DNA from 2 places in the Oerskovia sp. USHLN155 genome. Region 2 is predicted to be linked to the other one. Evidence: riboswitches for the same ligand, from Rfam matches in the RefSeq annotation. Region 2 holds a riboswitch; the other holds the start of a gene.
What was found. Region 2 has a riboswitch for FMN ahead of ribD (bifunctional diaminohydroxyphosphoribosylaminopyrimidine deaminase/5-amino-6-(5-phosphoribosylamino)uracil reductase RibD). Riboswitches for the same ligand answer to the same signal wherever they lie in the genome.
Positions count from the first base shown of each region.

Region 1: it holds a riboswitch for FMN, as region 2 does, so the genes downstream of both, pnuC (nicotinamide riboside transporter PnuC) here and ribD (bifunctional diaminohydroxyphosphoribosylaminopyrimidine deaminase/5-amino-6-(5-phosphoribosylamino)uracil reductase RibD) in region 2, are expected to answer to the same signal.

Region 1 covers NZ_JBBCXG010000017.1:7,613-22,589, reverse strand. Annotated here, with positions in the region: gene WFH32_RS18915 (hypothetical protein) at 1-430, shown strand, start outside; gene WFH32_RS18910 (hypothetical protein) at 510-1,097, opposite strand; gene WFH32_RS18905 (TetR/AcrR family transcriptional regulator) at 1,266-2,045, shown strand; FMN riboswitch at 2,164-2,289, shown strand; gene pnuC (nicotinamide riboside transporter PnuC) at 2,462-3,193, shown strand; gene WFH32_RS18895 (VOC family protein) at 3,362-3,781, shown strand; gene WFH32_RS18890 (ribokinase) at 3,837-4,697, opposite strand; gene WFH32_RS18885 (GntR family transcriptional regulator) at 4,723-5,514, opposite strand; gene WFH32_RS18880 (nucleoside hydrolase) at 5,648-6,622, opposite strand; gene WFH32_RS18875 (MFS transporter) at 6,681-8,120, opposite strand; gene WFH32_RS18870 (acyl-CoA dehydrogenase family protein) at 8,326-9,570, shown strand; gene WFH32_RS18865 (acetyl-CoA C-acyltransferase) at 9,738-10,928, shown strand; gene WFH32_RS18860 (hypothetical protein) at 11,093-12,460, shown strand; gene WFH32_RS18855 (response regulator transcription factor) at 12,461-13,219, opposite strand; gene WFH32_RS18850 (sensor histidine kinase) at 13,216-14,073, opposite strand; gene WFH32_RS18845 (ABC transporter ATP-binding protein) at 14,204-14,917, shown strand; gene WFH32_RS18840 (ABC transporter permease) at 14,914-14,977, shown strand, end outside.
Region 2 covers NZ_JBBCXG010000006.1:122,136-137,112, reverse strand. Annotated here, with positions in the region: gene WFH32_RS10230 (DUF881 domain-containing protein) at 1-1,380, opposite strand, end outside; gene WFH32_RS10225 (small basic family protein) at 1,389-1,721, opposite strand; gene WFH32_RS10220 (DUF881 domain-containing protein) at 1,718-2,653, opposite strand; gene WFH32_RS10215 (CDP-alcohol phosphatidyltransferase family protein) at 2,716-3,315, opposite strand; gene WFH32_RS10210 (DEAD/DEAH box helicase) at 3,793-5,715, shown strand; gene WFH32_RS10205 (PH domain-containing protein) at 5,861-6,337, opposite strand; gene hisG (ATP phosphoribosyltransferase) at 6,529-7,383, opposite strand; gene WFH32_RS10195 (phosphoribosyl-ATP diphosphatase) at 7,577-7,840, opposite strand; gene ribH (6,7-dimethyl-8-ribityllumazine synthase) at 7,970-8,437, opposite strand; gene ribB (3,4-dihydroxy-2-butanone-4-phosphate synthase) at 8,434-9,828, opposite strand; gene WFH32_RS10180 (riboflavin synthase) at 9,837-10,547, opposite strand; gene ribD (bifunctional diaminohydroxyphosphoribosylaminopyrimidine deaminase/5-amino-6-(5-phosphoribosylamino)uracil reductase RibD) at 10,547-11,815, opposite strand; FMN riboswitch at 11,929-12,054, opposite strand; gene rpe (ribulose-phosphate 3-epimerase) at 12,293-12,955, opposite strand; gene WFH32_RS10165 (RsmB/NOP family class I SAM-dependent RNA methyltransferase) at 13,055-14,674, opposite strand; gene fmt (methionyl-tRNA formyltransferase) at 14,671-14,977, opposite strand, start outside.

The sequences.
Region 1 (14,977 bases), on a different contig from region 2:
CGACGGTACGTCGAGCGTGGTCGTCGGCGAGGGCGCCGTGCTCCACCCCGGCACCCGGATCAGCGCGACGAACGGCGCCTCGGTCCGGGTCGGGGCCCGCACGACGCTGGGCCCGGGCGGCTGCACCCTCGTGGCCGACGGCAAGGACCTGCACCTCGGTGCCGACGGCCGGTACCGCATGGCGCTGCTGCTCGGGCCGGGCACGTTCGGCGACGGCTGCCAGGTCCTCGGACCCGTCGAGGCTCGCGCCTGCACCCTCGAGGGCGGCGAGCCAGGCGACTCCCCCGACGTCGCCTCGCGCGGCGCGCTGCTCAAGGGCGCCGGTCGTGCGGCGGGCATCACGCTGCGCCGAGGTCAGGTCGTCAACGGTGCGGGCGACTTCCGCTGCGCACCGGTCGAGGAGCAGACGGCGTACCACCCGCCGAGGTAGACCCGTGCGGCCGAGGTAGACCCCCGGGAGGTCTACCTCGCGCGCACGGGTCTACCTCGGCGACCGCAGTTCAGTGCACTCAGTGGAGCAGCGACTTCAACCCGATGATCAGCAGCCCGAACGCACCCGCGATCACCGTCTCGAGCGTCAACGCCCACCCCCGCACACCGGCCCGGTGCGACGCGAGGTGCCCGACCACCCCCAGCATCAGCACCGTGAACCACAGCGCGACCAGGGCGGAGTCAGCCACCCCCAGCCGGAGCACGCGCCCGACGAGGAAGACCACGAGCGCCGGGACCCCGCCGATCAGGACCCACACCTCCTCCGAGGACGCCAGCCTCAAACGCTGGATGATCGAGTGGTCGGCGTCGCGGAACCGGCCCCCCAGCGCCGACACGTAGACGTGCGCCGCCCAGTAGATGATCAGGACGCCCGCGACCGCGAGGACCACGAAGTCGCTCGATGCGTCGTGCGTGCTCGACACCGCGAGCATGAACCCCGCGACGATGGCCCCGTAGAGGAAGTCCGCCGGGCCACCGCGCGAGAACCGCTCGCTCCACGCGTCCCTCTGGGCATGATGGTCGACGCTCTTCCACGAGCGCGCCGCGCCGCCCTCGACGCGTTCCTCGTCGGGACCGCCCGTCCCGGCCTCGTCGCCGTCCGTCATCCGCGTCGCCTCTCGGTCGTCCCCACCTGCCGCCGCCTCTCTCGTCACTGTAGCGACGCCGTCGGGCCTCCCGCGCGGTGACCTCCCGCCGACCACCTGACGAACGCAGCGCGCCCACCCTCCCTCGCCGCTCCTCCCCCGCCGCGCACGCCGTGTAGCGTCCCGTCCATGAGTGCCGCACGAAGCAACACGCACGCGCAGGCGGTGGACGCGGCGATCGAGCTGTTCACCCGCAAGGGCTACGAGCAGACGACCGTCGAGGACATCGCCGACGCCGCGCAGATCAGCCGGGCCACGTTCTTCCGCCGTTTCCGCTCCAAGGAGGACGTGGTCTTCGCGGACCACGAGCTGCTCCTGGACGCGGTCGTGGTCCTGCTCGGCGAGACCCGTCCTGCGGCGCGGGGCGTGACCCCCGAGGAGCTCGCGAACGTCGACCCGTACGTCGAGGTGTGCCGGGCGGCGCGGCTCGTGTTCGACCACCACGTGGGCCAGCGCGAGACGTCGGTCGCGCGGCACCGCCTCCTGCAGGACGTGCCGGCGCTGCGCGACCGCGAGCTCGTGACCACGCACCGCTACGAGCGCGCGTTCACGTCCTACCTGCGCGACTCGCTGCCCGCGGACACCCGCAACTCGACCGCGTCGGTCGCGTTCGCGGCATCGGTCGTCGCGGTGCACAACGCGATCCTGCGCCGCTGGCTGCGCGACCCCGACCAGGACCTGCGCCCCGAGCTCGAGGAGGCGTTCGCGGACCTGCGCCGCGCGGCCCGCAACCCCGTCGGCCCGACGGCGGAGCCCGCCACGGCGTCCCCGTCGCCTGCGCGCGGCTCGGGGGACGGCGTCGCGCGGACCGGTGACGCGCCGGCCCGGCGCGTCGTCGTGACCGTGCTCGACGCGGATGCCGACCCCGACGAGGTCGCGCGAGCGGTCCGCGACGCGTTGAGGGCGTGATTCGGCCGCGACTCGCCGGGCGTGTCGCTGCCGAATCACGCACTCAGCACCGCACTGACGGGCCCCGGGAATGCGCGAGTAGCATCAGAGGTTGCAGCACACAGCAAGCAGTACGCACGAACGTGCTCCGGGGTCGGTGCAATTCCGAGCCGGCGGTGACAGTCCGCGACCCGCGCCCACGCGCGGTTGACCTGGTGGAACTCCAGGACCGACGGTGAAAGTCCGGATGGGAGGAAGCACGTGCGGCGCGGCCGTCCCGGCCGGGTCGGGCATGACGATCCGTCGAGCCCGATCGCGACCGACGGGACCGGTCTCGTCGTGGTGAGCGACGCCGTCGGGCCGCCCGGACAGGGTCCCGACCCGCCGCCCGCCCTCACCCCGGAGCCGACGTGCCCGGGACGACGAGGAAACACCCCATGGACCTGATCCACGCGCTCTTCGACGCGCAGCTCACGATCGGTGACCAGCACCTGCTGTGGCGCGAGATCGTGGGCAACGGGTTCGGGCTCGCGTCCGCGCTCGGCGGCATGCGTCGCAAGATCTGGGCGTGGCCCGTGGGGATCGTCGGGAACCTCCTGCTGCTCACGGTGTTCCTCGGGGCCGTGTTCGCGACGCCCAACCCCGTCAACCTGCTCGGTCAGGCCGGGCGGCAGGTCATGTTCGTCGTCGTGTCGGTGTACGGGTGGGTGCAGTGGCGCCGGACGCGCGACCGCCTCGGCGACGCGGACGCCGACAGCCACGGCGTGGCGGTCGAGCCGCGCTGGGCCTCGTGGCGACAGCGCGCCTTCCTGGTCGTCGCGCTCGTGGCCGGGACAGCGCTCCTGACCCCGATCTTCCGCGCCCTGGAGTCGTACGAGCCCGTGTGGGCCGACGCCTGGATCTTCATGGGCTCGCTGCTCGCGACGTACGGCATGGCCAAGGGCTGGGTCGAGTTCTGGCTGATCTGGGTCGCGGTCGACATCGTGGGCGTGCCCCTGCTGATCGACGCCGGGTTCTACGCGTCGGCGTTCATGTACGTGTTCTACGGGGCGTTCACGCTCGTGGGGTTCTTCGTGTGGTGGCGCATCGACCGGCGCTCGAAGGCACTGCTCCTCGCGGGCACCTCCGCCGCCGCGTCTCCCACGGCCTCGTCCGGCGGGCAGGCCTGATCAGGCCCGACGCGCCACCTCTTGCGTCCCGGTGCTCCGGGCGGATACTCGAAGGTGCGCCCCTGCTCGCGCGGGGCGCACCACGTCCGGGCCGGCTCAGGCCCGATGGCAGGCCGTAGCCGGGGACGACGCGGCAACGCAGAGGATTGCGACGGAGAAGGCGACACCATGACTCGACTCAACCCGTACCTGAACTTCCGGGACGAGGCCCGCGCAGCGATCGAGTTCTACCGCGACGTGTTCGGCGGCGAGCTGACGATCAGCACGTTCGCCGACTTCCAGGCGGCCGACGACCCGGCCGACGCGGACAAGGTCATGCACTCCCAGCTCGAGGCGCCGAACGGCCTGGTGCTCATGGCCGCCGACACCCCGAGCTCGATGGAGTACTCGTCGGGCTCCAGCATCTCGGTGTCGCTCAGCGGGGAGCAGGCCGACGACGGCGAGCTGCGCGGCTACTGGGACAAGCTGTCGTCGAGCGGGACCGTGACCGTGCCGCTCGAGGTCGCGCCGTGGGGTGACGCTTTCGGCATGTGCGTCGACCGGTTCGGCGTGAGCTGGCTCGTCAACATCGCGGCCGCGCAGGGCTGACGCGCTCCCCGCGCGAGGCTGAGGCCGCTCCGGCGCCCTGCACCGCCCGGACGCCTCACCCCGCGGACGTGCGGCGGCGGTAGTCGTCCCACGACAGCAAGGGCGGCTGCGACGCCTCGTGCGAGACGGCGTCCGACCCGACGGCCGACGCGAGGCGCAACGCATGGTCCGCGGGCAGGCCCGCCGCGAGGGAGAGCGTCAGGGCGGCGCAGAAGGCGTCCCCCGCCCCGACGCTGTTCACGACCTCGGTGCGGTAGGCCGGCACACGGAGCGTCTCCACCCCGTGCTCGACCAGGGCCGCCCCGTCGCCGCCGTAGGTGACCACCACGCGCCGCGCCGACGCCACCTCCGGCATCGCCGCGTACTCGGTCTCGTTGACGATGACGAGGTCCGCACGGTCGATCAGCTCGCTGGGCAGGGTGCGCGCCGGCGCGGCGTTGAGCGCGACGTAGCCGGGGAAGGTCCTCGCTGCTGCGACGACGACGTCGAGCGGGATCTCGAGCTGCGCGAGGAGGACGTCGGAACCGCCGAACCCCGACGACGGCAGGCGGACGTCGCCGTTGGCTCCCGCGCAGACCGCGATCTGGTTCTCGCCAGCGGCGTCGACCACGATGAGCGCCGTCCCCGTGGGGGCGCTGACGCGCGCGACGTCGTCCGTCCCCACCCCTGCCTCCGCGAGCGCCGTGACGAGGCCCTGGCCGGCGCCGTCCGTGCCGACCGCCCCGACCATGCGGGTGGGCGCCCCGAGCCGGGACGCCGCGACGGCCTGGTTCGCGCCCTTCCCTCCCGGCTGGGCGGACAGCACGCCACCGCCGACCGTCTCCCCGGGCCCGGGGAGACGGTCGGTACGGGCCGTGACGTCATGGTTGATGCTGCCGAGGACGAGGATCCGGGGCAACGCGGTTGCGGTCGGCACGAGGGCTCCTTCGAAGGGTGGGGGGTCAGGCAGAGGACGTCTGGACGATCGCGAGCGGCCCCGCCGCGGGCGACACGACGACCTTGGCGAGGTAGGCGGGGGTGCCCGAGAGCTGGGCGGTCTGGGTCAGGACGAGCACGGGGTCCTTGGCCTTGAGGCCGAGGAGCTGCCCTCGGGTGGCCCCGACCGTCCCGACGGCGACGTCGCACTCGGCCGCCTCGAAGACGGGGCCGAGGTCCGCGACCATGAGCCGCAGCAACGTGCCCTCCTGCTCGGCGTAGCCCTCGACGCGCGCCGCGAGCTCCCTGGACACGTCGGAGAGGTAGCGGCCGGCCGGGAGGTGCTCCTGGATGATCGCGACCGGGTCGGTTCCTCGATAGGCGACCGACTCCCGGAACCACATGTTCGCGGCGGCGTCCACGTCCAGCTTTCGCGACGTGAAGTCGGTCGTGGGCTGGAGGCCGAACTCGTGGGTCGCGATGCGCACGGGCTCGTCGAACGTCGACAGGACCTGCTCGAACGTCCGCAGACGCTCCAGCCCGACGCTCGGCAGCCTGTTGACGACCGTCCGTCCGACACCTCGGCGCGTCACGATCAGGCCGTCCTCCTCGAGCAGCATGAGGGCCTCCCGGACGACGGTCCGGCTCACGCCGAGCATCGTCCCGAGCTCGGTCTCGCTCGGGAGCAGCGAGCCGAGCGTGAACTCGGAGGACCGGATGGCGTCCGCGAGCCGTGAGTAGACCGCGACGCGAAGAGGTTGTCCGGGAGCCGCCGTGACCGGTCGCGCGAAGGCCTCGGGGGTGTCGGTCGTGGTCATGGTGTCCTTCCAGCGGCAGGAGTCGGCGTCCTCGCCAGGTTAGTGGTGCGCGGACGTGCCGAGCCCGTGCGCGGGTACCGGTCCGTGCGTGCGCGACCCCCGCAGGGCCACGCACGCACGTGATGCCGTGCGCTCAGGCGGACACGCTCGCATGCTGGAGCAGCCGGTCGACGAGGTGCGGGGCGAGCGGCTCGCTCGTCGAGAGCACGACCCGGACCCGTGCTCCCGGGTGGTCGACCTGGCCGAGCCGTTGTCCGCGCAGGTCGCAGAGGGTCTGCCCGCGGCCGGGCCCGCCGGTCGCGTCGACCACGACCGGCACGCGAGGGGCCGACGACGGAAGGACGCCCCCGACGGCGACGGCCGCCGCGAGCGGGTCGTGCAGGGCGGACGCGCGCCGACCGAGCTCGGGGACGTGGAAGTCGAAGTAGACGTCGAGGATGCGCCCGACGGTCTCCACGAACGGGTCGCCCGACGTGAGCAGCGCCTGCCGGTGCTCCTCCTCGAACGTGTTCTCCATGGTGACGTCCAGCGGCACGAGCGTGACGTCCCACGGTGCCGCGAGCACGAGGGCCGCGGCCTCGGGGTCCCCCGCGACGTTCGCCTCGGCCACCGCGCTGACGTTCCCGGGGACCAGCGCGGCCCCACCCATGATCGTCACCTCGCGCACCATGCCGGGCAGCGCCGGCTCGAGCTCGAGAGCCTTCGCCAGGTTGGTCAGCGGGCCGACGGCGACGATCCGGAGACGTCCCTCGTGCGCCCGGGCCAGGTCCACGAGGAAGGCGGCGGCGTCCTGCCCCTCGACCTGACGCTGCGACTGCGGGAGGTCGACGTCGCCGACCCCGTTGTGCCCGTGGATGTGCGGGACCCCTCCGCCATAGGTGCTCGTCAGCCGGTCGTGGGCGCCGAGCGCGACGGGGACGTCCTGACGACCGGCGAGGTCCAGGAGGTCGAGCGTGTTGCGGGCGGCCTGGGCCGCGGCGACGTTCCCGCTCACGGTGCCGACGCCCACGAGGTCGATCTCGGGCGAGGCCAGCAGATAGGCCAGGGCGAGGGTGTCGTCGACGCCCGTGTCGCAGTCCAGGTAGAGGGGTTGGCGAGAGGGGTTCATGAGTTCTCCGGTCGGGGGATCGATGGGTCGGGGGCGTGGCGGGGCGCGGTGCGGACGTTCATGCGGGCGCGTCCGCCTCGGGGCGCGGGGCGATGAACCACGACGCGACCAGCGCGAGGGCCGTGATGCCGACCGAGATCCACAGGCCGGTCGTGTACCCGGCGCTCGTGCCGCGCGCGATGAAGGGGGCGACGACGCCGATGCCGATGCTCGCGCCGAGCCCGAAGGAGGCACCGTTCAGCCCGGGGAGCGCGGACGGGGCCTCCCGCGGCGAGAGGAGGACTCCCAACCCGTTGACGGTCGTCAGGACCAGGCCGTTGTAGCTGATGCCCAGGACGGCGACCATCGCGGCGACGACCCACGGGTTGAAGGTCAGCGTCGCGACGACCGCGAGCACCACGAGGCTGATGGTCATCCCGACGCGCAGCACCTTGATCCACCCGAAGCGTCCCGCGAGCCAGCCCGCCACGGGCGCGGTCACGACCCCGATGAGCGCTGCCGGCATGAGGTAGACCAGGGCCGAGCGGGAAGCGGTCATCTCGAAGCCGGGCGCCCCGCCCTGGCTCAGGAGGACGACGCTGAAGTTGATCACCGCGAAGATCCCGGCGAGCGCGAGCGTCGTCGTCGCGATCAGCGGCCAGACCTGACGCGAGCGCAGGTGCTGCACCGCGATGAGCGGGGATGCGTGGCGCTTCTCGAGGCGCCAGAAGACACCGAGCGCGACCGCCGTGACCGCCAGGAACGTGAGCGCCACGGGCGACAGCCAACCGAGCGCCGACCCCTGCGAGACGAAGTACGTCATGCCGATCAGGCCGACGGACAGCGCGGCGGCGCCGGCCCAGTCCATCGATCCCTTCTCGGCGCGCGGCGGGTCGACCTTGGGCACCACGGCCAGGACACCGACCAGGCCCACGAGTCCCACGACGAGCACCACAAGGAAGATCGACCGGTAGCCGTAGGCGTCGGTCAGCAGCCCGCCGACCCAGCCGTCGATGCCTCCGACGCCCCCGTTGACCGCGGTGATGATGCCGAGCGTGACGCCGAAGACCTTCACGGCCATCGCCTCGCTGAGGATCACGTAGGCGAGCTGGAACGTCGCTGCCGAGGCACCCTGCAGGACACGCCCGACGAGGAGGACGGGAAGGCTCGGGGCGAACAGGCACAGCAGCGTGCCCACGGCCAGCACGCACAGGACGATGACGAGCACGCGCCGCCGACCGATGAAGTCGGCCCATCGTGCCAGGACCATCCCGGCGACCGAGCCGGCGAGGAAGAAGAGCGAGGACACCTGCGCGATCTGGCTCGCCGAGACGCCGAGCTCGACCGCCATGTGCGGGAGCGCCGGGGTCACCATGCTCGCGTTGAGCTGGAAGGCCAGGACGCCCAGCAGCAGGACCGCTACGAGCGCCACCGCCTTGCGTCCGGTGATCGGGACTCCCCCGGAGGGGGTCAGGTCCTGGGCGCTGCGTTGCGCGCCGGCCGTTCGTACTTCAGTCACGAGAACTCCTTCGTCTGCGACCGGTCGTCGGCACCGTAGCCGACGACGAGAGGTTGTATAACAAGTGACGATGACGTTATACCTCTCTGCCGGACAGGTCAAGGACGCCTCTTTGATACCCCGTCTCTTGACCTGAGACGCAATATCAAGCACCATGGGAGCATCGCCCGACACCGACGTCCGGCCCGAGCCCGGGAGCACCCCCATGACGATCGAGAACCCCGTCCGCCGCAACGTGACCGAGCAGGACTACGACCTGTCGCAGCCCCTCGACATCGACTACGCCGGCGCGTTCTCGGACGCGACCCCCGCCGACCGCGACCTCCAGCAGCGGGTCCGCACGTTCGTCCAGGACGAGGTCCTGCCCGTGATCGACGGGTACTGGGAGCGCGCCGAGGTCCCGTTCGGCCTCGCCAAGCGCATGGGTGAGCTCGACTTCCTGCGCGACGGCGTCGACGTCCCCGGCTCCCCCTCGATCAGCCTCATGGGCGCGGGCCTCGCCGAGATGGAGATGTCGCGCGGCGACGGCTCGGTCGCCACGATCTGCGGCGTCCAGGGCGGCCTCGCGCTCCGCTCGATCCAGCTCCTCGGCTCGGACGAGCAGAAGGCCGAGTGGCTCGGCCCCCTCGCCCGCGGCGAGAAGCTCGGCGCGTTCGCCCTGACCGAGCCCACGCACGGCTCCGACTCGGTCTCGCTCGAGACCACGGCCCGCCGCGAGACCCGAGACGGCGTCGAAGGCTATGTGATCGACGGCGAGAAGAAGTGGATCGGCTTCGGGTCGTGCGGCGACATCACCGTCCTCTGGGCGCGTCTCGTCGGCGACGACGGCGACAACCAGGTCCACGGATTCCTCGTCCCCCAGGACACCCCGGGATACGCGGCCACGACCATCGAGGGCAAGGTCTCGCTGCGCGCGATCTGGCAGGCTCACATCGTCCTGACCGACGTGTTCGTCCCGGCCTCGGCCATGCTCCCGGGCGGTCGGTCGTTCAAGGACACCGGCCGGGTGCTCCAGGCGACGCGCCTCGGGGTCGCGTGGTCCGCCGTCGGGCATGCGACCGCGTGCTACGAGACGGCCGTCGCCTACGCGAAGCAGCGCGTCCAGTTCGGGCGCCCGCTGGCCGCGAACCAGATGGTCCAGGAGCGCCTGACCCGCATGCTCTCGACCCTCACCCAGATGCAGCTCCTCGTAGCGCAGATGACGCGCCTCGACGAGGCGGGCACGCTGAGCGGCCCGCAGGCCTCGATCGCCAAGTACACGTGCACGCGCGGCGCCCGCGAGATCGCGGCGAGCGCGCGCGACATGCTCGGCGGCAACGGCATCCTGCTCGCGAACCGCGTCGCGCGGCACTTCGCGGACGTCGAGGCCCTGCACACCTACGAAGGCACCGAGAGCGTGCAGGCACTCATCGTGGGCCGCGACATCACGGGCGTCTCCGCGTTCGCGTAGCCCCTCACCGGCGGCGCTCCCCCGTACCGGGAGCGCCGCACCTCTCGCGAGCAGCCCCACGGCCGCCCGCCCACAGACCACCCGGCGCCGCAGCCAACTTCCCCTTGGCACCTCCTCGTACCACCTGACACGCGGCGCCGGGCCACACCCTTCCCACGGAGCACCTCATGAGCAACGACGCCCACGTCCCCGTCCTCCTGCACGGCGCACGCACGCCGTTCACGCGCTTCCAGGGCGCGCTCGCGGCGCTGTCCGCGAACGAGCTGGGCGCGCACGCGATCCGCGGCGCGCTCGACGCCGCCGGGATCGAGGCGACCGACGTCGACGCCGTCATCATGGGCCAGGTCATCCAGGCGGGCGGCGGGCAGGGCCCGGCCCGCCAGGCCGCGATCGCCGCCGGGATCGGCTGGGACGTCCCGACCGTCACGATCAACAAGCTGTGCCTGTCGGGCCTGACCGCGATCATCGACGCCGCGCGCCTGATCCGCACGGGCGAGGCGTCGGTCGTCGTCGCGGGCGGCCAGGAGTCCATGACGAACGCGCCGCACCTCGTGCTGGGGTCGCGCAAGGGCTTCGCGTTCGGCGACGTGACCATGGCGGACTCGCTCACGCACGACGGCCTGCGCGACCCGTTCGACGGCCAGATCATGGGCGAGGCCACCGACCGCGGGTGCGCGACGCGCGGCATCGGCCGCGCCGAGCAGGACGAGTACGCGGCCCGCTCGCACGCCCTCGCCGCCGCGGCCCGCGCGGAGGGCCGCCTGGCCGAGGAGATCGCGCCCGTCACGGTCCCGCAGCGCAAGGGCGAGCCTGTCGTCGTCGCCGAGGACGAGGGCATCCGCCCCGGCACCACGGTCGAGGCGCTCGCCGGACTGCGTCCCGCGTTCGTGAAGGACGGCACCATCACGGCTGGTTCGTCGTCCCCGCTGTCCGACGGCGCCGCGGCGGTCGTCGTCGTCAGCAAGGCCTTCGCGGTCTCGCGCGGCCTCACCTGGCTTGCCGAGATCGGGTCCGCCGGCCAGGTCGCGGGCCCCGACAACTCGCTGCACTCCCAGCCTGCCCGTGCGATCACCCGCGCGCTCGAGCGCGAGGGCATGAAGGCCGACGAGCTCGACCTCGTCGAGATCAACGAGGCCTTCGCGGCCGTCGCGCTCCAGTCGGTCGCCGACCTCGGGATCGACCCCGTGGTCGTCAACGCCGACGGCGGCGCGATCGCCCTGGGCCACCCGGTCGGCGCGTCGGGCGCCCGCCTGGCCCTGCACCTGGCCCTCGCCCTCCAGCGCCGCGGGGGCGGCGTGGGCGCCGCCGCGCTGTGCGGCGGCGGCGGTCAGGGCGACGCGCTGATCCTGCGCGCCTGAGTCGTTCCTCCTCGCGTCGCGCGGTGCTGCCTCACCGCGCGACCAGCGGTCCGCCCGGGCCTCCTCTCCGTCCGGGCGGACCGCTTCGTCGTGCCCGACGGCGCCCCCGTCCACGGCGCGCCCCTCGCCCGACGCGCGTGGCGCCGTCGTGCGACGATGAGCCCGTGCCCGAGACCACCGCCGCCCGGCCCGCCTCGACCGGACGCCGGTTCCTCGCCTGGGCGCTGCGCTCCCCCTGGGCCCTGGTCGCGGGCTTCGTGCTCGTGCACGCCTGGCTGATCGTCGACGCCCTGACCTGGGGGTACCGGATCTCGGGCGACGTCCAGCTCTACTGGTACTGGGCCCGCGCCGGCTGGGACCGCGGGATCTGGCCCGTGCTCGACTACGACTGGGTCTACCCCGTGGGGGCCCTGCTGCCGGTCTCCGCCCCCGCCTTCGTCGGCTCGTCGTTCGAGGCGTACTACGCGCAGTTCCTGGCCCTGATCGTCGTGCTCGACGCGGTCGCGCTCTGGTTCCTCGCGCGCCTGCCCGGTCGCGGCCGGGTCGCGGCCTGGTGGTGGCTGCTGTTCCTGGTCGCGCTCGGGCCGATCTTCCTGGGGCGCCTCGACGGCGTGGCCGGGGCGCTCCTGGTCGTCTCGCTCGCGGTCGCGGTCCGCCGGCCCGCCGTCGCGACGGCGATCGCGACGTTCGGCGCCTGGGTCAAGATCGCGCCGGGAGCCGTGGTCGTCGCTCTCCTGACGACAGCGAGGCGCCCGTGGCGCACCGTCGTCCTGCCCGGTGCGGCGGTCAGCGTCGTGGTCGTCGCGCTCGCCCTGGCGGGCGGCTCGGGCGCGCGGGTCCTCGGGGTGTTCGGCACGCAGGACTCGCGCGGCCTGCAGTCCGAGTCGGTCTTCGCCACCCCGTTCAGCATCCTGCGGCTCGTCGACCCGCGCTTTCGGGTCTGGATGAACCCCGACATCCGCACCCTGGAGATCCTCGGCCCCGGCACGACCACGACCGGTCGGCTCCTCGACGTGCTGCTGCCCCTGGCCGTCGTCGCGATCGCCGCGACCTCCTGGTGGGCCGTCCGCCGCCGACCCGAGGTCCGCACCGACGTGTTCCTCCTTGCGGTGACGGCGCTGCTGCTGAGTCTCATCGTGTTCAACAAGGTGGGTTCGCCGCAGTTCGTCGCGTGGATCGGGCCGCCGGTCGCCGTCGCGATCGCGCTCGCCGGGCCGGGCGCACGGTCGGTCTGGTCACCGCCCGCCCTCGCCGTCCTGGGAACCGCGGCGCTGACGCAGGTGCTCTACCCGATCGCGTACTGGGAGTTCATGGTCGGCACGCCGTGGATCGTCCTCCTCGCGGCCGTGCGCAACGTCGCGCTCGTGGTGCTGCTCGTCGGGGCGGTGTTCCGGCTCGTCCAGCTGGGACGCAGGGCGCCGGAGGGCGCGACGTCGACCGTCGAGGCAGAGCCGTCAGAGCCGTCAGAGCCGTCAGAGCCGCCCGTACCGCCCGTGTCGCAGCCCGACCCCGGGCCGGTCGCGAACGCCTGATCAGGCCCCCGTCGCCGGGCCCTCGATCCGGGTCGGGCGCCCCGGCAGGGCGGGCCGGTCGGTGCGGCCGGGCCGGTCGGCAGCGACCAGCCCGTGCTCGAACGCCGCGATGACAAGCTGGGCCCGGTCACGGGCGGCGAGCTTGGCGAGCAGGTTGCCGATGTGGGTCTTGACGGTCCCCATGGAGATCGTCAGCCGCTGCGCGATCTCCTGGTTGGACAGCCCGCGGCCCACGAGCGCGAGCACCTCGACCTCCCGGCTCGTGAGCCCCTGGGGTGTCGCAGGTGTGCGCGACGGCCCGCCGTCGAGGTAGTGCGCGACGATCCGGGTGAGGATGGCCGGGGCGAACAACGACTCGCCCGCGTGCGTACGCCGTACGGCGTCGACGAGGCTCGCGGGCTCCGCGTCCTTGAGCAGGAAGCCGCTCGCCCCCGCGCGCAGGGCGCCGTGGACGTATTCGTCGAGCTCGAACATGCTGAGCACGAGGACGCGGGTCGCCGCGAGGTCGGGGTCCGCCACGATCCGGCGCGTGGCGTCGATCCCGTCGCCGCCGGGCATGCGGACGTCCATGAGGACGACGTCGGGGCGGGTCCGGCGAGCGGTCTCGACCGCGGCCTCACCTGAGCTCGCCTCGCCCACGACCAGGAGGTCGCCCGCGCCGTCGACGACGAGCCGCAGGCTGTGGCGGATCAGCGGCTGGTCGTCCACGACGAGGACCCGCACCGGCGCCACGGTGGTCGCGGAGCCCGACGTCGTCACGACCGCCCACCGTCCGGCAGCACGGCCTCGACACGGAACCCGCGCCCGCAGCGGCCCGAGGCGAGGGAGCCGCCGAGCGTCGCGACCCGCTCGCGCAGGCCTGCGAGCCCGACCCCTGCCCCCGGGTGTGGCACCCACCCGGCGACGGGCCCCTCGTCCTCGACGACCAGCCGCAGCCCCGCGGCGTCGTGGCCGAGGACGACCTGGGCCCGGGTCGGGCCTGCGTGCCGCAGGACGTTCGCGAGGGCCTCACGGACGACCGAGCACACGGCGAGCCCCACCCCGGCCGACACCGTGAGGTCCTCGGCATCGAGCGCGACGTCCAGGCCCGCGGACCGGGCGCTCTCGACGATCTGCGGGAGGTCGTCGAGCGTCTCCGCGGGACGCAGCGGGGCGTCGTCGCCCGGGCTGCGCAGGACCGTGAGCATCCTGCGCAGCTCCGTGGTCGCGTCCCGCCCCGCGCGCTCGATGTCGGCGAGGGCTCGGGCCCGCTCGGCCTCGCCGTCGGGCCCGGACACGGTGCGCGCCGCTGCGGCGCGCACCGTGATGAGGCCCAGGCCGTGCGAGGCGAGGTCGTGCAGGTCGCGGGCGATGCGCAGGCGCTCGCCCTGCGCGGCCCGTTCCGCCGCCCAGGCCGTCAGGTCGTCCTCGTAGGCGCGGCGTTCGCGCCGGGACCGGACGAGTGCCCAGGCCAGGACGCCTGCCGTGGTGGCGGTCGCGACGAGCAGGACGACGAGGGCCGTCACCGGACGGTCGACGCCGAGGGTCGCGAGCACGAGGACGAGGGCGCCCACGAGGCCACCGGCGAGAGGCCACACGCGAGATCGCAGCACGGGTCGGGCAGTCGTCTCCACCCCCGGAGTCTAGGGATCCGCCGCGTCGCGCACATCGGACCACGGTCCGAGGGACCGGGGTCGGACGCCGGGCCGCAGGTCCGGCCCCTGGCCCGATGACCTGCGCGCCCCCGACGGCTGGACTGTGGACATGTTGACCATCGAGCACCTCGTCAAACACCACGGCTCCCGCACCGTCCTCGACCACGTCGGCTTCGAGGCCCGACCGGGCCGGGTGACCGCTTTCCTCGGGCCGAACGGCGCCGGCAAGTCCTCCACCCTGCGCATCCTCCTCGGCCTGGACCGGGCCGACGAGGGGCGCGCCCTCGTCGCGGGTCAGTCCTACCGGTCCCTGCGCGACCCGCTGCGCACCCTCGGGTCGATGCTCGACGGCTCAGGCGCGCACCGCTCCCGCACGGCCCGCAACCACCTCTCCTGGGTCGCGCGCAGCAACGGGATCCCGCAGCGGCGGGTCGACCACGTGCTCGACCAGGTCGGGCTCACGGCGTCGGCACGGACGCGCGTGGGGCGCTACTCCCTGGGGATGGGGCAGCGCCTGGGGCTCGCGTGCGCGCTGCTGGGCGAGCCCGAGGTCCTGGTCCTCGACGAACCCGTCAACGGGCTCGACCCGGAGGGCATCCGGTGGATCCGTGGCCTGCTCCGCGCGCACGCGGACGCGGGCGGCACGGTCCTGCTGTCGAGCCACTTCATGGGCGAGGTCGCCGACATCGCCGACGACCTCGTGATCATCGCGGGCGGGCGCGTCGTCGCGGACGGGACGCTCGACGACGTGACCCGCCGCTACGACACCCTCGAGGACGCGTTCTTCGCGCTCACGAGCGACGGCCGGGAGACGGTCCGATGAGGGCGTGGAACGCGTTCGCCGCGGAGCTGCAGAAGCTCTCGGCGCTCCCCGCGGTGTGGA
Region 2 (14,977 bases):
CGTCGACGAGATCGTGATCAGGTCCTCCTGGGTGATCTTCGGATTCGCGCCCTCGTTGCGGACCGACGACATCGCACCGCCGGGAATCTCGAGCGCGGTCTCGAGAGTCGACGGGTCACCGATGGCCTGCCACTGGTAGGGGGACGAGATCTTCTGCCCGTCGACCACCATCCCCCGACTCGTCTCCTCGAAGTAGCTGCTCGTGACCAGGCGGATCCCGTTGACCTCGACGACCTCCACGCCGGCGTTGCGGAGCTCCTCGAGGATGTTGAAGAGCTTGCTCGCGGGGATCCGCTGGTCGGTCTCGGTGATCGTCAGGGTGATCCCCGGCCCCTCGGCGGGCAGTCGACCCGAGAGGATCCCCTGCGTCTGCGACTGACGTTGCGCGAGCTCGAGGGCGGCGCGCTGCTGTCCTGACCCCGAGCTCAGCTCGTCACGAGTGTCCTGGAGCCCCTGCACGCGGGACTCGAGATCGTTCGCGCGCTGGGTGACGTCGTCCAGGAGGCGGACCAGGTCGCTCTGGCGCAGCGACGAGAGCTGCTGCTCCTGCGTCTGGCTCACCTGCACGGCCAGTGCGAACCCGAGCAGGGCGCACAGGAGACCGGCGAGGAGCTGGGAACGGGTGACCGTCGGCCTCATGGCGCGACCGAGCTTCGCCCAGCCGCCCGAGGAGTCGGTGCTCGCCCCCGTGGGGATGGCGGGAGCGCCTCCGGTCGCCTCGTGGCGCCCGTGCGGCCGGTCCGGGTCCGGGAGCGGAGGCGTCGCGGTCGGGGAAGGAGCAGAGGTCTCGGTTCCGGCACCAGCACCGAGACCGACGCCCGTGGCCGTGGGTGTGCCTTGCGGCTGGCCCTCGGTCGGGGTCGCACCCGCTGCCGACGCGTCCGTCACCGTTGCAGGCTCGCCGCTGTCGCCCGGCTCGTCGGCGACGTCCCACGGCACGTCGGACGCGGTCCGGCTGTCACCGCTGTCGGCCGTGGCGGATGCCGTGTCGGCCGTCTCGCCGGCCTCGGGCGTCTCGACCGTCGCGTCGACGGTCAACGGTCTGCCGTCCAGCGTGCCCTCTGCGCGTCCCGCCTCAGGAGCGGCGTCGTCAGTGTCGTCGTGTGCCTCGGGATCCACCGGAGGGGCGACAGGCGCAGGAGGCGCGTCGGGCCGGGCAGCATCGGGCGCGCCGGGCACCTCGGCCACGGCGTCGACGGCGCCAGGCTCGGCCGGGTCGCCGGGAGAGGTCTCGTCCGCGTCCGCGGTGGGTCCGGTCGGCACCGCGGCGTCCTCGTCGGGACGCTCCGTCTCCCCGGCGGCGACGTCGGCCTCATGGGGTGGAGCGGTTTCAGGGTTCTCGGGGTCCACGGGACCGCTGGGGGTCGAATCCGTCGTCATCGCTTCACCTAGGCCTTGAACAGGTGCCGACGAATGGCGGCGGCGTTGGAGAAGATGCGGATCCCGAGGACGACGACGACGCCCGTCGAGAGCTGCGTGCCCACTCCGAGCTGGTCTCCGAGGAACACGATGAGGGCCGCGACGACCACGTTCGAGAGGAACGAGACGAGGAAGACCTTGTCGTTGAAGAGCCCGTCGAGCATGGCGCGCAGACCGCCGAAGAGCGCATCGAGCGCCGCGACGACCGCGATGGGCAGGTAGGGCTGCAGGGCGACGGGGACGGTGGGTTGGAGCACGAGCCCCGCCACGACTCCGAGGACCAGTCCGACGACTGCGATCATTCCGTGCTCTCCTGCCCTGCGAGTGAACTGTCGGCTCCGGTGGGACCGGTCGTCGACGCGGGGCTCTCCGTCTCCCCCGTCGACGCGCCGTCCTGCCCGGTCGGCGCCTCAGGCTCGTCACCTGTGGCTGCCGTGGAGTCTACGGCGTGCGCGTAGAACAGACGTTGGATCCCGTTGCCCGGCAACGAGAGCTTGCTCTGCGCGATCCGGCTGTACTGGATCCCCCACGTCGAGCTGATGGTGCTCAGGTACCCGGGGGCCGCCGAGCGGGCGAACTCGGTCTCGAGCGTGGCTGGGTCCCCGATCGCCTCGACCCTGTAGGGGGCGATCAAGGGCTGGAGGTCCACGAGGATCGCCTCGCCCGCGCTCCGGACGGCGCTGAGCGGCGTGAGACGCTGCCCGTTGATCGCGATGGCCTCCGCGCCGGAGGCCCAGAGCGAGTTCACCACGCGCTGCAGGTCACCGTCCTGCACCTTCTTGTTGTGGGACTGGTCGTCCGCGCCGACCCCCTCCGCGGCGTCGTTGAGCGTGATCACGAGCCCCGGACCGGTGACCGCGATCGACCCGTTGGAGACGCCGTCGGTCTGGAGCGTCTCGAGCAGGAGGGGGTCGACGTCGGCGAGGGCGTCCGTCTGCAGGGTCTCGATCTCCTCGCTCAGGGCCGTGGCCTGCGCGGACAGCGCGTCGACGTCGTCCCGCCGGCTCACGATCTCCTTCTCGAGCACCTTGCGTGCCTCGATCGCGGCACCCTGAGGCGCGCGCAGGTCGATCGTCGCGGCGGCCGTCACGAACCCCAGCAGGATCGCGAGCGCGGCGACGAGGATCCAGGTGCGGGTCTTGCGGGGTGGTTCGTCCCCGGCCGCGCGTCGTGCGGCAGCCTCGGCGTATCCGGCGTCGAGCGGGCGGTCCATGACCTCGGTGAGGAGGGTCATGGAGGCGTCAAGGGCCGGCTTCCCGTGTCGGGAGCCGTGCGCGTCGTTGCGGGGGGCGGAGGTCATCCTGCGGCCGTCTCCTGGGGGTCGGTGCGGGGTGCGACGAGCTGACGGGTCTGGCGGATGTACTGGACGCCCGCGAGCCAGTAGAGGCCGACGCCCCATCCGGTGAAGGCCCAGCCGATGATGGAGGCGGTCGCGCCCAGGGCGCCGGGGGCCTCGGCCAGCAGGAGGAGCGGGAAGGCGTAGAGGAGTGCGAAGGTCGCCGCCTTGCCGACGAAGCTCACGGGGAGCGGGCCGTACCCGTGACGGGTGAGGACGGGCAGGAGGCACAGGAGGGTGACGTCGCGGAGGAGGATCACGACGAGGACCCAGAGGGGGACGACGTCCCTCCAGGCGAGGCCGACGAGGGTGACCAGGATGAAGAGCCGGTCGGCCGCCGGGTCGAGCATCTGGCCGAGCTTGGTGACCTGGTCCAGGCGTCGGGCGAGGATGCCGTCGAGCCAGTCGGAGGCTCCGGAGATCGCGAGGACAGCGAGCGCCCATTCGTCGTTGCCGCGGACGATGAGGACCGCGAAGACGGGGACGAGGGCGAGCCGGAGCAGGCTGATGACGTTGGGGATCGTGAGGATGCGTGAGCTGACCTCTTGATCTGCTGCCACGCCCACCGTCCGTTGCTCCGTGCGTCTCGCGCGTCCTGTTGCTGTCTTCATCCTACGGTGGGCCATCCTAGGGCCGGGCGGGTGCGGGGCGCTGGCATTTCGCGGTCCCGGCGGGGCGTTGTGGCCGGTTCTTCCGGTTCGTGCGGTATGGCCGGTGGGTGGCGTGCGCGACAGGTGCCATGGGGAACCTGGTGGGAAGCCGGAGCGTTCGGTTCTGCGCTCCCCCGTCAGGCAGGGGCGCGAGGCCTCTGTGCTCGACGTCACCGGGTGCCCGTTCCCCCTCGGGGGCGGGCGTCGCGTAGACTGGCGGCACAATCTGGAGTTCGTCGCTGTTCCCGCGTGTTCGTGTGAGTGTGGCCCGCCGCTGTTTTTGCGCGGGCGAGTCACCGGTGTGTGTTCGGGAGTGCGGCCAGTGGAGAGCCGACTTGGCGACCACGCGTAACTCCCACCCTCAGCGAAACGGTTGAACACATCTCCATGTCTCTTGACACCTCTGCGCCCTCGCACGCCCTCGACCAGGTCGAGGCCGCCCAGACGCCGGCTCCCGCCGAGCAGTCGGGTCCCACGTTCGCAGACCTGGGTCTGCCCTCGAACATCCTGAAGGCCGTGACGGACCTCGGCTTCACGATCCCCTCCGCGATCCAGGAGCGCGCGATCCCCGCGCTGCTCTCCGGGCGCGACATCACGGGCGTCGCCCAGACCGGTACGGGCAAGACCGCCGCGTTCGGTCTGCCGATGCTCGCCGCGATCGACCCGAACCTGGGTCGCGTCCAGGGCCTGGTCCTCGCTCCGACCCGTGAGCTCGCGATGCAGGTGGCCGAGGCCATCGAGTCGTTCGCCAAGCACGTGCCGGGCATCGAGGTCGTCGCGGTCTACGGCGGTTCCCCGTACCAGCCCCAGCAGCGCGCGCTGCAGCGCGGCGCCCAGATCGTCGTCGGTACCCCCGGTCGCGTGATGGACCACCTGGAGCGTCGCAGCCTCGTGCTCGACGACATCCGCTACCTGGTCCTGGACGAGGCGGACGAGATGCTGCGCATGGGCTTCGCCGAGGACGTCGAGAAGATCTTCGGCCAGGCACCCAAGGAGCGTCAGGTCGCGCTGTTCTCCGCGACGATGCCGGCCCCGATCCGTCGGGTCGCCGCCCAGCACCTGAACGACCCGGTCGAGATCGCGGTGACGCGCCAGTCCTCGACGGTCACCTCGGTGCGCCAGACGTACTCCGTCGTGCCGTTCCGTCACAAGACCGGCGCGCTGGTGCGTGTTCTCGCGACCTCGGACGCCGATGCGGCGATCGTGTTCACCCGTACCCGTGGTGCGGCCGAGGAGGTCGGGTCGGCTCTCGTCGAGCGCGGCATCTCGGCGGCCACGATCTCTGGTGACGTGGCGCAGAAGGACCGCGAGAAGATCGTCGAGCGTCTGCGCTCGGGCGCTCTGGACGTCCTGGTCGCGACCGACGTCGCGGCGCGTGGTCTGGACGTGGACCGCATCGGCCTGGTCGTGAACTTCGACCTGCCGGGCGAGCCGGAGGCGTACGTTCACCGCATCGGCCGCACGGGTCGTGCCGGTCGTACGGGCGAGGCCCTGAGCTTCGTGACCCCGGGCGAGCGCAACCGTCTGAAGTTCATCGAGAAGACCATCCGCGCGAGCCTCGAGGAGGTCGACGTGCCCTCCCCCGCGGACGTCTCCGCGCACAAGGCTCGTCGCATCCTCGGGCAGGTCGCCGAGCGCCAGGCCGCCGGTCGCCTGTCGATGTACCGCGACCTGGTCGCGGCGCACGTCGCGGAGTCGGGCATCGACCCGATCGACCTCGCGGCCGTCCTGGTCGCCCTGTCGGTCGGTGACGACGGCCCCAAGGCGCGCGAGGAGCAGGAGCTCTTCGAGGCTCAGCGTGCCGAGGCGAAGAACGCGCGCCGTGAGCGCGAGTCCCGCCCCTACGGTGACCGCGACTCGCGTGGCCCTCGTGAGGGTGGTCGTGGCGGTGAGCGCGGCATTCGTCGTGACGCCGTCGGGACCCGCTACCGTCTCGCCGTCGGGCACACGCACGGCGCCCAGCCGTCGGGCATCGTCGGCGCGCTGACGAACGAGGGTGGCCTGAACGGCAAGGACCTGGGCAAGATCGACATCTTCCCGAGCTTCTCGCTGGTCGACATCGCCACGCCGCTCGATGCCGCCACGATCGACCGCATCTCGCGCGCCCGGGTCGCGGGCAAGTCCTTGCGGATCCAGGTGGACCAGGGTGCGCCCCAGGGTGCCCGTGGCCCCCGTGCGGGTGGTTCGGCGCCTCGTTCGGGCGGCTACTCCGGTGGTCACTCGGGCCACGGCCCGGCCGGTCGCTACGACGAGCGCGGCGAGCGCGGCGGCGAGCGCAAGGCTCCCCGGTTCCGCGCCGGCGAGCGCTGAGCGCACCGACGGGTCCTGAGCAGGACCGCTGAGCACGACGTGAGGGCCCCCGGAACCACCAGGTTCCGGGGGCCCTCACTCGTTGCGGGGTCGGGCCCCTGGTGGGCGCTGGCCCGAGCAGGGCCCGGTGCCCGACGGCGCCGCGTCAGTCCTCGTGCGCCTCGCCGTGGGCCGCGACGAGTGCCGCCAGGCGCGCCGCCTCGCTCTCGCTGCGACGGGCCCCGTCCGCACGCTGGATGCCCATGACCGCGAGCGCCTTGCCGTCCGACAGGTCGAGGCGTACCCAGGGGTCGCCGGGGCCGAAGCGCACGGAGACGACCTGGGGCCAGTCGAGGCGGCGGGTGAAGACGATGTTGTGCACGGTGAGGTGTTCGGGGGTGACGGTGGCTCGTACCTGGCCGAGGCGCCACAGGACGAGGGCGCAGAAGGCGCCGACGCCGATCGTGGCTGCCTTGTTCCAGCCGGAGTCGGTGCCGGGTCCGGTGGCGACGAGGGCGACGAAGGTGCATCCGGTGAGGATCACGAGGGCGGCGGTGTAGGCGACGGCGGTGCCCCAGCGGGGGCGGAAGGGCGCGTAGGGGTCGCCGGGCAGGTGTTCGGGGGGTGCGACGTTGCTGCTCACGTTCCTATCCTCTCCCTGTCTGTCCTGCGGACGGCGTCGGCCGGTGCCGGGAGACGGCGCTGCCCGGGTGCCGGCGCGGTGGTGCGCGGCACCCGGGCAGCGTGGTGCTGTGTCCGGCTCCAGGGGCGTGCGGGGCTGCTCGGGTGGGTCTCCCCGGGCCTCCGGGCCTTCGGGTGCCCCTGGAGGGGGGCTCAGAGGCGGCAGGCGTGGATCGAGGTGACGAGGATGGCGCGCGCCCCGACCTCGTAGAGGGCGTCCATGAGCTTGTTGGTCTGGTCGCGGCGCACCATGGCGCGCACGGCTGCCCAGTCCCGGTCGTGCAGCGGCGAGACGGTCGGGGACTCGAGGCCGGGCGTGAGGGCCACTGCGGCCTCGACGAGGTGCGCGGGCACGTCGTAGTCCATGAGGACGTACTGGCGGGCTGTGAGGACGCCCAGCAGGCGGCGGGTGAGCGTCTCGAGGCCGGCTGAGACCTCGTCGTCGGTCACGGAGGCCGGGCGGATCAGGACGGCCTCGGACTTGAGGATGGGGTCGCCGAAGACCTCGAGGCCTGCGCCGCGCAGGGTCGTGCCCGTGGACACGACGTCCGCGACGACGTCGGCGATGCCGAGCTGGACCGCGGACTCGACCGCGCCGTCCAGGTGCACCACGGAGGCCGTGACGCCGTGGGTGCGCAGGTGGTTCTCCACCAGCACCTCGTAGGACGTGGCCACGCGCAGTCCTTCGACCTGGTCGAGGGATGTGATGGTGCCCACGGGGGCGGCGTAGCGGAACGTGGAGCCGGCGAAGCCGAGCTGCATGTGCTCGACGGCCTCGGCCCCCGAGTCGAGCAGGAGGTCGCGGCCCGTGATGCCGGCGTCGACCGTGCCGGTGCCGACGTACACGGCGATGTCGCGGGGGCGCAGGAAGAAGAACTCGACGTCGTTGTCCGGGTCCGCGAGCACGAGCTCACGGGTGTCGCGGCGCTGGCGGTAGCCGGCCTCGCGGAGCATGTCGACGGCGGGCTCGGACAGGGAGCCCTTGTTGGGAACGGCGATACGGAGCACGGGGTCCTCGCGTTTCTTGGGGGAGTTCGGGGACGGGGCGGTCAGGGTGACCGATCACCCGGTCGGCGCGCCGGCGACGGCGGGCGCGCAGGGACGGACGGTGGACGACTGCGGACGACGGACATGCGTGAGGGAAGCGACCCGGTGGCCTGAGCCTCCGTGCGCCTCCCCCTGGACCCGGACCTGGCCGGGTTCACAGATGCTTGTACACGTCCTGCAGGGTCAGGCCCTTGGCCAGGAGCAGCACCTGCACGTGGTAGAGGAGCTGGGAGACCTCCTCGGCCGTCTTGTCGTCACCCTCGTACTCGGCCGCCATCCATACCTCGGCGGCCTCCTCGACGATCTTCTTCCCGATCGCATGGACACCGGCATCCAGCTCCGCGACCGTGCCGGAACCGGCGGGTCGGGTGGTGGCCTTCTCGGTGAGCTCGGCGAACAGCCCTTCGAACGTCTTCACCCGACCAGGGTAGTCGCCCGGCGGTGGGTGGGCGGACCTGTCCCGCCCACCGGTCACCGCGCGACCGCGGCGCCCCCTCGGTGCGTGTGCGTCGAGGGGGCGCCGCGCCGTCGGGCCGTCAGCGGGTGCTCACAGGTCGCGCAGCGCCACGACCGTCGCGATGGCCGCCTCGGCGGCCTCCGCGCCCTTGTCCTCCCGGGAGCCGGGCAGCCCGGCCCGGTCGAGGGCCTGCTGCTCGTCGTCGCACGTGAGCACCCCGAAGCCGACCGGGACCCCGGTGCGCACCGAGACGTCCGTCAGGCCGGTCGTGGCGGCCGAGCACACGTACTCGAAGTGCGGGGTCCCGCCGCGAATCACGACGCCCAGCGCGACGACGGCGTCCGCGCCGTGCTCGGCGGCGCGTGCGGCCGCGACGGGCAGCTCGAACGAGCCCGGCACGCGGATCTCGGTGACGTGCGAGACGTGCGCGGCCGCGAGCGCCCGACGGGCGCCCGCGAGGAGGCCGTCCATGACCTCGGTGTGCCAGCTGGCGGCCACGACGGTGATCCGCAGCCCGGTGCCGTCGACGGTGATCTGGGGTGCTCCTGCGCCGCTCATCGGTCGCTCTCCTTCGTGGTGGGGGTGGTGTCGGGGGTGATCTCGAGGCTGTCGAGGAGGTGGCCCATGGCGACCTTCTTCGTCATGAGGTAGCCGTGGTTGTGCTGGCCGTGCCCGACCTCGAGCCGGTGGGCGTCGGCGACGTCGATGCCGTGCGCGGCGAGCCCGGTGACCTTGGCGGGGTTGTTCGTGAGGAGCGTGACGCGGTGGAGGCCGAGGTCGTGCAGGATCGCGGCCGCGGCCCCGTACTCGCGCCGGTCGACGGGCCAGCCGAGCTCGAGGTTGGCCTGGACGGTGTCGAACCCGGCGTCCTGGAGCTCGTACGCGCCGATCTTGGCGAGCAGGCCGATGCCGCGTCCTTCGTGCCCGCGCAGGTACACCACGGCGCCGCCCTGGGCGGCGACGCGTTCCATGGACGCCTGGAGCTGGGGGCCGCAGTCGCAGCGCAGCGACCCGAACGCGTCCCCGGTCAGGCACTCGGAGTGCACGCGCACGAGGGGCGCGACGGGGGCGCCGTCCGGCCCGGTGCCGGCGGGGGCACCTCCTCCCGCCGGGACGGCGACGGGCACGAGGGCCACGTGCTCCGCCCCGGTGCGCAGGTCGCGGTACCCGTGGACGCGGAAGTGGCCGTGCGCGGTGGGCAGGTCGGCCACGCTCGTGGCCTGCACACGGGGCACGAGCGTGGGCTGCGTGTCCTGCTCGGGGACGGCGGGGTCGTGCTCGCGGCGCCACGCGATGAGGTCGGCGATCGTGATGAGCACCAGCCCGGCGTCCTCGGCCGCACGGGCCGCGTCGTCGAGCCGCATCATGGTGCCGTCGTCGTTGACGAGCTCGGCGATGCCCCCGACCTCCCCCGCCCCGGCCAGGCGCACCAGGTCGACCGCCGCCTCGGTGTGCCCGGCACGGTGCAGCACCCCTCCCGGGACGGCACGCAGGGGCAGGACGTGCCCGGGGCGGATGAGGTCGACCGCGCCCGAGGCCGGGTCGGCCAGGACGTGCAGGGTCCTGGCGCGGTCCGCGGCGGAGATCCCCGTCGTGACGCCCGTGGCGGCGTCGACCGTGACCGTGTACGCCGTGCGCCGGGGGTCCTGGCTGTGGGGGACCATGAGCGGCAGGTCCAGGGCGTCGGCCCGCGCTGCCGGCATGGGTGCGCACAGGTAGCCCGAGGAGTGCCGGATGGTCCACGCGACCCACTCGGGGGTCACGGTCCCGGCCGCGAAGACCACGTCGGCCTCGTTCTCGCGGTCCGGGGAGTCGGCGACCAGGACGGGACGCCCGGCACGGATCGCGTCGAGGGCCTCCTCGATGGTGCCGGTCCGGACGCGCCCGGGGTGCTCGGGAGGGTGGGGGGTGGCGTCGCCAGGACGGTCGGCGTCGGGCTGGGAGGTCATGGCGGTGCTCATTCCTTCGCTGCGCTGGTCCGGAGGGCGTCCGCCGGGCCGGCGGCGACCGCGGGCGCGTCGGTGCCCGCGAGCGCCCGACCGTCCGGGTCTGCCAGGTGGGTGGCGGCACCGGTCGTGAGGAGTCGCTCGACGTACTTCGCGAGGACGTCGACCTCGAGGTTGACCCGGTCACCGGGGGCCAGGGAGCCGAGGATCGTGGCCTCGAGCGTCGTGGGGATCAGGGACACGCCGAACGAGGCATCGTCCACGTGGGTCACCGTGAGGGACACGCCGCTGACGGTGATCGAGCCCTTCTCCGCGACGTAGCGCGTCAGGCCCGGGGGCGCGGACACGACGAGGTCGTCCCACCGCTCCCCCGGGGCCCTGCTCACGAGGGACCCGACGCCGTCGACGTGGCCCTGCACGATGTGCCCACCCAGGCGCGTGTCGGCGCGCACCGCCCGTTCGAGGTTCACGGGCGACCCGGGGCGCAGGTCGCCCAGGGCGGTGCGGCGCAGCGACTCGGGCATGACGTCGGCCGTGAAGGTGCCGTCCTGCCCCACGCCCGTGACTGTCAGGCACACCCCGTCGACCGCGATCGAGTCGCCCAGGTGGGCGTCCGAGGTGGCGAGGGGGCCGTGCACGGTCAGGACGGCGTCGGAGGTCTCACCCCCGGGGAACGCGATCTCGCGGACCGTGCCGATCTCTTCGACGATTCCGGTGAACATCAGCTCTCCTGTTCGGGGGTGGTGCGGTGGGTGGTGCCGTGGGTGCGGGTCGGGCCGTCGGGCGTCGGCGGCCCCGGCGCGGGGACGTCCGGGGCGCGGGGGCCGGGTGCGGGAGGCGTCGACGACACGGCGGGAACGGTCCGGGCCACGACCAGGACGTCCTCCCCCAGTCGACGCACGTCGTGCGTGGCGAAGCGGGGGGCGCCCGCGAGCGTCGCCACGCCCAGGTCGCCCACGGCCCCCAGGCCCGCCCCCAGGAGAACGGGCGCGAGGTACGCGTGGACCTCGTCGACCGCGCCTGCCGCGAGGAACGCCGTCGCCAGCCCCGGGCCGCCCTCGACCAGGACGTGGCGCACCTCGCGCGCGGCCAGCTCCGCCAGGACCGCGCGGACGTCGTGCGTGCGCACCTGCAGCACCGGCCCGCCCCCGTCGGTCGTCCAGGTGCCCCCCGGCGCGAGCCGCACGTGCGGGGGAAGGTCGCGGAGCCCGACGACGACACGCAGGGGCTGGTGCCCGGCAAGCCCGGGCTCCCGCTCCTCGGCGGCGCTCGCAGGAGACGTCGTGCGCGCCGTGAGCGACGGGTCGTCCGCGACGACGGTCCCGGTGCCCACGAGGATCGCGTCGACCTGCGCCCGCACCCGGTGGGCGTGCTCGCGCGCAGCGGGCCCCGTGATCCACTGCGAGGTGCCGTCGGCGGCCGCCACGCGCCCGTCGAGGGTCGAGGCGAGCTTGAGGGTCACGTAGGGCCTCCCGCGCCGCACCGCGACCAGCCACGGCCCCAGGAGGCGCTCCCCCTCGGCCTCGCGCAGCCCGGCGGCCACCCGGACCCCGGCCGCGCGCAGGCGATCGCCTCCCCCGGCGGCGACGGGGTTGGGGTCGGCCACGGCGTAGACGACCTCGGCCACGCCCGCGTCCAGCAGCGCCTGGGCGCACGGACCCGTGCGTCCGGCGTGGTCGCACGGTTCGAGAGTCACCACGGCCGTCGCGCCCCGCACGTCCACGCCGCGCTCGCGGGCGTCGGCCAACGCTGCGGCCTCGGCGTGCAGGGTGCCCGCGCCGCGGTGGAAGCCCTCGGCGAGCACCACCCGGGGCGAGGCGTCCACGGGGCCGGGGGCGGCGGCGTCGGGCAGGGAGTCCGACGGGCGGGGCGCTGGGCCCAGCAGGACGGCGCCCACGCGCGGGTTGGGGCCGTGCGCGGGGCCCCGCGCGGCCAGCTCGAGCGCGCGCACCATCGCGGCGTCGATCGTGAGTGTGGGCCTGGCGCCCATGCGTCCTCCTCCCGGTGAGCACGACGCTCCGGGGTGAGGGGGTCGACGACGTCACGGGACCCGAGGGTCCACGGACGTCACGACACCACGGCACAGGGCTTCGCCCCGCGCCGCCACGTACTTCCTCCCATCCGGACTTTCACCGTCGGTCCTGGAGTTCCACCAGGTCAACCACGCCGAGGCGTGGGTCGCGGACTGTCACCGCCGGCTCGGAATTACACCGACCCCGGAGCACGTGTGTGCGTACTGCTCGTTCTGCTGCCGTCGAGCCCCGGGCCCGCGCTCCCTGAGGGGCGCTGCGTCCGGCGGCTCGTCTCCACCCAGCATGCCACACCGGCATCCCCCGGCAGGACCTCGATCCGGCCCGTCCCGCGAGCTGGACCGATGTGAACAGCTGTGAACAGCTGTGAACCGCTCAGGGATGCGGTGACCGCCCGGCGGTGCGCCGGGAGCGAGCCGCCGGACGGTCGGTGGCGGTCAGTGCGTGTGCTGGTCCGCGAGCGCCCGCAGGGCCGCGATCTCGCCGGGGACGTTCTCGGCCCCGTACACGGCCGAGCCGGCGACGAACACGTTGGCGCCGGCGTCGGCCGCACGCTCGATGGTGGCGCGCGAGATGCCGCCGTCGACCTGGACCCACACGTCGAGCCCTGCCTCGGACACGGCGTCGCGGATGCGGCGGACCTTGGGCAGGACGCCCTCGATGAACGACTGGCCGCCGAAGCCGGGCTCGACGGACATGACCAGGAGCATGTCGAACTCGGGCAGCAGGTCCAGGAACGGCTCGACCGACGTCGCGGGGCGCAGCGCGAGCCCGGCGCGCGAGCCCAGGCGGCGCAGCTCGCGGGCCAGACGCACGGGGGCCGTGGCGGCCTCGGCGTGGAACGTGACGGACGCGGCGCCGGCCTCGGCGTAGCCGGGGGCCCAACGGTCGGGGTCGGCGATCATGAGGTGCGCGTCGAGCGGCACCGGGGACACCTGGGCGAGGCGCTCGAAGATCGGCAGCCCCAGGGTCAGGTTGGGCACGAAGTGGTTGTCCATCACGTCGACGTGCGCGTAGTCGGCGGTCGCGATCGCGCCCAGGTCGCGCTCGAGGTTCGCGAAGTCGGCGGACAGGATGCTGGGGGCGATGAGTGCGGACATGGGCACCAGCCTAGAGGGCGCCCGCGCGCCGTGCGGAGGGCGCGCGACGGCCGGGCCGGGTGGCCTTCACCACCCTGCCCGGCCGCCGGCGGGGGCGTCTCAGGCCCGACGGCGCAGCAGCGTCAGGTGCATCGCGTCGGTCCCGTGGACGTGGGGCCACAGCTGTACGTCGGTGCGGTCCGCGAGCGGGATGTCGTCCCCCGCGACCTGGCGCACCGCGGCGGCCGCGTCGAGGACCTCGACGTCGTCGCGCCCGGCCAGGACGTCCTTGACCACGAGCTGGGTCTCCGCGAGGTGCGGGGAGCACGTGACGTACCCGACGACGCCGCCCGGGCGCACGGCGTCCAGGGCCGAGCCGAGGAGCTCGCGCTGCAGCGTCGTGAGGGTCGCGATGTCCCCGGGGGTGCGGCGCCAGCGCGACTCGGGGCGGCGGCGCAGCGCGCCCAGGCCCGTGCAGGGGGCGTCGACGAGCACGCGGTCGTACGCGCCGGGCTCTTCGACCCCCACCTGGCGCCCGTCACCGACCTGCACCCGCTCGACCGCGTCGGCGGGCACGGCCGCGAGCGCCTGCTCGACCAGGCGGGCCCGGTGGGGGGCGACCTCGTTCGCGACGATGCGTGCGCCCTGCTCGCCCGCGAGGGAGGCCAGGAGAGCGGCCTTGCCGCCCGGGCCCGCGCACAGGTCGAGCCAGCGCTCGTCGGGGTTCGCTGCGCCGCCGGACCGGTCGCTCGCCGCGGCGTCGCTCGTCGCGGGGAGCGTGGGCGTGCCCGCGAACGCGAGCGTCACGAGCTGGGAGCCCTCGTCCTGGACCCCGGCGGCGCCGTACCGGACCGCGGGGATGGCGGCGGGGTCCGAGCCCGACAGGACCAGGGCCGTGGGCGTCCAGCGCCCGGGGGTGGTCGTGGCGTCCCCGCGCACGTCGTGCGCGACCTCCCCCGCGAGGCGCTCGCGGCTGACCAGGCCCGGGCGGGCGACGAGCGTGACGCGCGGCGCGGTGTTGTCGGCCTCGAGGAGCTCGGCCAGGTCGTCGGCGGAGCGTCCCGTCCCGACGAGGGCCTCGCGCATCGCCCGGGCGATCCACACCGGGTGGGACTGGGTGGTCGCGAGGCGCGTGACGTCGTCGGGCGCGTCGAGCGTGATGGCCTCGAGCCACTCCTCGAGGGTCGAGCGGGAGATCTTGCGCAGGACCGCGTTGACGAACTGTGCGCTGCCGGCCCCGGCGCGCGCCCGGGCCAGGCCCACGGTCTCCGAGACGGCCGCGTGCTGGGCCACCCGCATGCCCAGGAGCTGGTGGGCGCCGAGGCGCAGCAGGTCGAGCACGTTCGGGTCGACCTGGTCGAGGGGGCGGTCCACGCACTGGGCGATGATCGCGTCGTAGCGCCCGCGCAGGCGCAGGGTGCCGTAGGCGAGCTCGGTCGCGAACGCGGCGTCGCGCCCGCGGATGCCGCGCGCGCGCAGCAGCGGGGGCAGGACCAGGTTGGCGTACGCGTCGGAGGTCGCGACCTCCTGCAGGACGTCGAACGCGACGTTGCGCGCCGGGTCGGCACCCTTGGCGCGCTGCGAGGGCGCCGCCTCCGAGCGCTGGCCGGCCCCGCGGGCGCGGGCAGCGCCGCGCTCGCGGCCGTGCGCGTCGCGACGGTCGAGGCTGCCGGAGCCGCCGCGACCGCCCTGTCCGCGTTCGTGCCCGGGGGTACCGCCGGTGCGTGCCTCGCCGCTCATGCCTGGTCCTTCGTCTCGTCAGGGGTGCCCAGGACGACGCGCTCGCCCAGGCGGGCGCCGCGGGCCCAGTCGGTCGCGGCCATGTGCTTCTTGCCCACGGGGGCCACCTCGCCGAGCGCGACGGCGTGCGTGCCGGTGCCCACCAGGACCTCGCGCTTTCCGGCCCGCAGCTCGCCGGGCGCCAGGTCGTCCACGTCGGGGCGCGGCGTCACGGGGCCCAGGCCCAGGCGGGCGCCGTCGGGCAGCGTGGTCCAGGCGCCGGGGGCGGGCGTGCAGCCGCGCACCTGGCGGTCGATCGCGAGC